One region of the Peribacillus sp. TH27 genome, then DNA from elsewhere that is predicted to be linked to it. Evidence: riboswitches for the same ligand, from Rfam matches in the RefSeq annotation. Region 1 holds a riboswitch; the other holds the start of a gene.
What was found. A riboswitch is a leader RNA that binds a small molecule or an ion and turns the genes downstream of it on or off. The one in region 1 is predicted to bind glycine.
Positions count from the first base shown of each region.

Region 1 (3,425 bases):
GAAACTTGGTATTCAATTCAAAAGCCCATTGACTTACAAGTGAAGCGGGGACAAGAATTAATACTTTTTTAACAAGACCACGGATCATATATTCTTTTAGAATCAAGCCAGCTTCGATTGTTTTCCCGAGACCTACTTCATCAGCTAAAATGGCTTTTCCATTCATCTTTTCAACTACCTGCTTTGCCGCTTCCAATTGGTGGGGAAGCGGGGTGAGCTGTGGAAGATGCTTGGGTGCCTGTAAACCTTCAAAATCAGGAATAATGAGGTTTTCTTCCATTTGAACAGCCAATTTATAAAGCTCCCAATTACCCCATGGACCGTCATTTTCCATCTTTTGTAGAAACTCGTCATTCCAATCAGAACTGAAGGATATATTAATTTTCATTGAAACTACTCCTTCTAAAATCATAATTTTCTTATTTAAGGTTGAAACCCGAACATTTTATATGTGAAGTAAGAAAAATATTTCTCTGTAAAAGATATTGCAGAGAAAAGTTTCTTAAGGTAGGATGTAAGTATATTTAGAAAATTCCAATTTCCCAAAACGCTTAAAAGATGAATGTAGTTCATGTTTTTCATAGTATGGGCAACCGCCTCTTACTTTATCCCAGATTAACAGACTAGAGATCATTCATTAAGTTCTGAAGTTTTAAGGAGAGTTGGTAGAGAAAGCATTTTGTAAATGCACAGAGGTTTTACTAACTATCAGTAGGATTAATTACTTTCCTAATTGGTGGAGACACATTTATATGCGGGTGAAGATAAGGGGAGAGACTACGAATGTAGCGCCGAAGGAGCAAACTTAGCAGTGAATCTCTCAGGCAAAAGAACTCTTATTGGACGCAACTCTGGAGAGCGCCGCTCGTTGCAGGACGGCCACCAAAGGGGAAAACCTATTATATAGGTAAACTTTCAGGTTTCAGGACAGAGAAAAAGCTCTTTAGGGCTTTCTCTGTCCTTTTTTGTGCCCTTTTTTCCACATTATGAATCAGGCTGAGAAGTATAAGAAGATCTGACAAAATGGAAAGAAGCTTTTAGAAAAGTGAGCAAAGTAAATCTAAAAAATCTAAGGGGGGTCATTTTTTGACCAATTTAAAAAGAACGCCACTATTTGAGGTTTATCGTGAATACGGAGGAAAAACGATCGATTTTGGCGGCTGGGAACTTCCTGTCCAATTTTCGGGTATCAAGGACGAACATGAAGCAGTTCGTACAAAAGCTGGCTTATTTGATGTTTCCCATATGGGTGAGGTTGATGTGAAGGGCCCAGGGAGTCTTGCCTTTTTACAAAAAATGATGACCAATGATGTATCAAAGCTAAAACAGGGCGGAGCAATTTATACGGCTATGTGTTATGAAAACGGCGGTACTGTTGACGATCTTATCATTTATAAAAAGGCAGAAGACGACTATCTGCTCGTGGTCAATGCCGCCAATACAGAAAAAGATTTTAACTGGCTACAAGCTAATTGTTCAGAGGATGTCCAACTTTCGGATGTATCAAGCGATTATACACAGTTGGCACTGCAGGGACCTTTGGCAGAGAAAATATTACAAAAACTATCTAATGATACACTTTTGAGTGAAATTGGCTTTTTTAAATTCAAGGAAAATGTCCTGATAAATGGGCTTTCCACGATGGTTTCACGTACAGGATATACGGGTGAAGATGGTTTTGAAATATATAGCAACAGTGAAAATGGCCCGGCCCTTTGGAGAGCTATTCTAGATGCAGGAAAAGAAGAAGGGATACAGCCGATAGGTTTAGGGGCACGTGACACACTCCGCTTTGAAGCTAAACTTCCGCTTTATGGACAGGAGCTTTCACCGGATATTACCCCAATTGAAGCCGGGATTGGTTTTGCGGTTAAAGTGGATAAGGAAGCCGACTTTTTCGGGAAAGCCGTTCTTACTGAACAAAAGGAAAAAGGGGCACAACGTAAGCTTGTCGGAATTGAAATGATTGACCGCGGCATTCCTCGTCATGGCTATAAGGTATACAGTGGGGATAAAGTCATTGGTGAAGTTACGACTGGCACTCAATCACCAACATTGAAGAAAAATGTAGGATTGGTACTTATCGATAAAGACTTTTCGGTGATGAATTCTGAAGTCGAAGTGGAAATTCGTTCAAAACGATTGAAAGCTGTTATTATACAAACACCTTTTTATAAAAAACCACGTAAATAGAGAGGAATGGTCATTAAGATGAAACATCGTTACTTACCCATGACAGAGCAGGATAAACAACAAATGCTGGAGGTAATAGGGGTCCCTTCTGTTGAGAACCTTTTCAACGATATTCCTGAAAGTGTCCGCTTTCAAGGCGAATATGACATTAAACCAGCTAAATCAGAGCCAGCCTTAATGAAAGAATTATCAAAACTTGCTTCTAAGAATGCTGATCTTAAAAACTATGCTTCCTTTCTTGGTGCGGGCGTGTATGATCATTATTCACCGGTCATCGTTGATCATGTTCTTTCCCGCTCGGAGTTTTATACAGCCTACACCCCTTATCAGCCAGAAATTTCACAGGGGGAGCTTCAGGCCATTTTTGAATATCAAACGATGATTTGTGAAATGACAGGCATGGATGTAGCCAACTCCTCCATGTATGACGGAGGGACGGCATTAGCGGAAGCAGCGATGCTTGCATCCGGTCATACACGACGTAAGAAAATTCTAATTTCAGCGGCAGTACATCCTGAATCAAGAGAAGTCGTTAAGACGTATGCGAAAGGTCAGCGAGTGGAAGTCATTGAAATTCCATTTAAAGATGGTGTGACAGATCTAGCTGCCTTAAAGGAATTGGCGAAAGACGATATTGCGGGAGTCATTGTGCAATATCCAAACTTCTTTGGACGTATTGAACCGTTGAAAGAAATGGAAGAAATCATTCATGATGTGAAATCCATGTTTATCGTTTCGAGTAACCCGCTTGCACTAGGTGCATTGACCCCTCCAGGTGCCCTTGGTGCTGATATCGTAACAGGCGATGCTCAGCCATTCGGTATTCCAGCAGCTTTTGGCGGACCGCATTGCGGATACTTTGCGGTCACGAACAAACTTGTTCGTAAAGTGCCAGGCCGTCTCGTCGGGCAAACAGTGGATGAAGATGGTAAACGGGGATTTGTGCTGACGCTTCAAGCTCGTGAGCAACACATTCGTCGTGACAAGGCCACATCCAATATTTGTTCCAATCAGGCGTTAAATGCTTTGGCAGCTTCTGTTGCGATGACCGCACTTGGGAAAAAGGGTGTCAAAGAAATGGCAGTGAATAATATTCAAAAAGCCTATTATGCGAAAAAAGCTATAAAGGAAAAAGGAATAGAAGTGGTGTTTGAGGGACCATCGTTTAATGAATTTGTCATTAAACTGCCGGCATCTTACCAAGAAATTAATCAAAGTCTTTTTGAAAAAGA
Region 1 covers NZ_JAEKEV010000002.1:4,968,819-4,972,243, forward strand. Annotated here, with positions in the region: gene JFU24_RS25355 (DEAD/DEAH box helicase) at 1-388, opposite strand, end outside; glycine riboswitch at 759-846, shown strand; glycine riboswitch at 850-933, shown strand; gene gcvT (glycine cleavage system aminomethyltransferase GcvT) at 1,087-2,193, shown strand; gene gcvPA (aminomethyl-transferring glycine dehydrogenase subunit GcvPA) at 2,212-3,425, shown strand, end outside.

Region 2 (3,425 bases), 4.9 Mb from region 1:
GCGCTCTCCAGAGGTGCGTCCAGTTGTGGTTCCATCTACCTGAGAGATTTGTTCCAAGGGTCTTTTTGGAACTTGCTCCTTCGGTGGCGTGTCGCATTGCACTCTCCCACAACCGTCATTCGCTCATATTGAATTTTTATTATATTTAGAATAATTGGTGGAAATAAGAATGTCAAGATTTTCTTGTAAGCGTTAACATTATTTTTTGAAAATTCTTACTTTATGAATGTCACATATGGTCATCCAGGTTACTCACGAGTCGCTTGTATCATCGTTTTTTGCAAGTTGACTATTTTGATAAAGTTAATAGTAGGTCCCTGACTTTTGTCCGTAGCCTCTTAATTTTCCGCTACCTCTTTCTGATTCGCCTGATCCGCATGATTTGCCTTCGTTTTCTGCATCTTATAAATCGCAATCAGCGAAATAAACCAAACAGGAGTTACGAACAAGGCAACACGAGTATCTTCCGCAAGTGCAAGCACAACAAGTACGAAAGCTAGGAAAGCAAGGATCAAGTAATTAGAAATTGGATAAAGTGGTAATTTAAATTTGTTCATTTTCGCTAGATCTGGCCTTGTTTTGCGGTATTTCAAATGACTGATGACAGTAATTCCCCAAATAAAGATGAAACATACTGTAGAAATACTTGTAATTAACGTAAATACTCCTTCTGGCATTAAATAGTTCAAAACAACGGAAGTTAGAATGACGACAGTTGAAAAGGCCAGTGCATTGGAAGGTACTTTACGGGCATTAAGTTTTGCAAATGGCACAGGTGCATTTTTATCTTTGGCAAGTGAGTATACCATCCGGCTTGTACTGAAGATTGCACTGTTGCATGCCGAAGCAGCCGATGTTAGGACGACAAAATTGACGATACCAGCAGCTGCAGCGATACCAACAGCCACGAATACTTGGACGAATGGGCTTTCCGATGGGATGATTGCGTTCCACGGATAAACACTCATAATGACAATAAGTGCGCCAATGTAGAAAATTATAATCCGAATAGGAATATTATTGATTGCTTTTGGGATAACTTTCTCTGGATCTTCTGTTTCACCTGCTGTAAGTCCTACAAGTTCAATACCAACAAACGCAAACACTACCATCTGGAATGAGAGGATAAATCCATTTATTCCATTTGGGAACATACCTTCGTGGCTCCATAGATTCGTGAAACTGGCTGCGCCTGAATCTGTGGAAAAGCCTTTAATAATCATGAAAATACCGATAACTATAAGTGCTAGAATAGCGATAACTTTAATTAATGCAAACCAGAATTCCATTTCGCCAAAAAGTTTTACGGTTGCTAGATTCATAAATAGCAAAATGACAAGCGCAATTAAACCTGGCATCCACTGTGGTACGGAGGGAAACCAATACTGGGTATAAAGACCAACTGCTGTTAAGTCGGCCATTGCGATTGAAATCCAGCAAAACCAGTAGGTCCAACCGGTGATAAATGCTGCCATATTACCTAAATAGTCTTTTACAAAGTCAACAAAAGAATTATATTCCAAATTGGTTAAGAGTAGTTCTCCAAGAGCGCGCATGATTAAAAAGCAAATTACGCCTGTAATCATGTAAGCAAATAAAATCGATGGTCCTGCTAAGTGAATAGATTTTCCTGCTCCGAGAAATAATCCCGTTCCAATTGCCCCGCCAATAGCGATTAGTTGTACGTGCCTGTTTTTTAGGCCTCTCGACAATTTTTGTTCCTGCATATGATTTCCCACTCCCTAATTTCCAGATAATTGAATAATAATATTCCGATAAAATTTTGACATATTATTATTCAACCCAACAAAGAAAACGCTTACAATTTTAATATAATATTACTCAATATGTTGCTGATAAATATTCTGGTTCTGGTGCAAACCTCGACATAATCTACCAAGCCTTTGAAAAGATAAAGGTATTGCATTCAACCTATTGCAGATTCTCTCTAAGGTAAAAGTTGTAGTCAGGAAAATTGAATAGAAAGACTCATTCTTTAATAAATTTCATAGCACAATCCTCCTTTTTTCGTTTGTGCTATCTTTCCCAGCATAAAAAGGGCATAGGAAAGATAGGTGTTCTCCTATCTTTCCTCTGTCCTTTTACCTGAGAGTTTAACTCCTTTGGTGGCTCATAGCTCTCTCCAGAGACGCGTCCTATTGTGGTCCTTTTACCTGAGAGATTCATACCCAATTTTTTTGGGAATTGCCCCTTCGGTGCTAAACAATGCGTTTAGTCTCTCCCACAATTATCATCCGCTGATATAAAATCGCATTAACAGTTGTATAATAAATGGTTCTAATGGAAATTTCAATAAATATCTGAAAAAACTTTATTTTCAGAATTTTAAATATAGAGATAGAGCTTTCTGACAGTTCATAAATTATATGCCCCTAGTACCCCAAGTGAATTGTGAATTGAATAGGAGTAGATTGCTTTTTACAGTCGATAAACACCGTTCATAATAGTGTACTTTTACAAACTACTTATACCTTTCAAATATACACTACAGAGGATGCTTTCTAGATAAAAGCATCCTCTGTTTACGTAATCATTATTATTGGAAATCATAAAGAAAAACCTCCAATTCAATACCGAAGTTATCTTTAATGTGCTTAATAGTTTTAGTCACTTAACTTCCCTTGTTTTGGTGTACAATTCAAACCAGAACAAAAACATTTAAAGTGATAACGTTGGCAACATTCCCTTCTCTGTCCTTTTAACTGAGAGTTTAACTCTATGCTAAAAAGAGTCTTCCTCTTTGGTGGCGTTTTATAAACGCGCTCTCCAGAGTTGCGTCCCATTGTGGTTCTTATACCTGAGAGATTTGTTCCAAGGTTTTTTTTGGACCTTGCTCCTTCGGTGGCTGTCTACATTGCACTCTCCCACAATCGTCAACCGCTATACGTTTTTTGAAATACTCTAAATATTCTAAATGAATAATTATTTACATAAGTGTTTTTTATGATATCGCCTCTATTTTTATACATATTCAGGAAACTAAGAAAAGATAAAACGGAGGAAAATCACTTTATATCAGCAAACGCTTTCAAATTTAACAGACTAATGCTTCTTTATGAAGTTCTGCTCTTGATGATCGCTGATTGCATCCTGGTTTCTCTCTTTTTCTTTTAAAACATAACTAAGCAAGTCTAATGAGAGGCGCGCTGCCACTTGTCCAGTTATTCCCGTATGATCGTAAGGAGTTGCAACTTCTACCATATCAAAACCGATTACTTCTCCTCTTTTTGCAATTCCATGAAGTAATTCGTTGACTTCATCATAAAGCAGGCCTCCAGGAGAAGGTGTGCCTGTCGCAGGGGCGATCGATGGGTCGAGGCCATCAATGTCCATGGTAATATAATATTTTTCACCTGCTGGAATAAGTTCCAAAACCTGTTCAAATCCCATCTTTCTCATTTGGC
Region 2 covers NZ_JAEKEV010000002.1:41,272-44,696, reverse strand. Annotated here, with positions in the region: glycine riboswitch at 1-21, opposite strand, end outside; gene JFU24_RS01870 (amino acid permease) at 339-1,727, opposite strand; glycine riboswitch at 2,093-2,149, opposite strand; glycine riboswitch at 2,153-2,255, opposite strand; glycine riboswitch at 2,703-2,796, opposite strand; glycine riboswitch at 2,797-2,898, opposite strand; gene speB (agmatinase) at 3,064-3,425, opposite strand, start outside.
Region 2: another riboswitch for glycine. It lies ahead of JFU24_RS01870 (amino acid permease); the one in region 1 lies ahead of gcvT (glycine cleavage system aminomethyltransferase GcvT).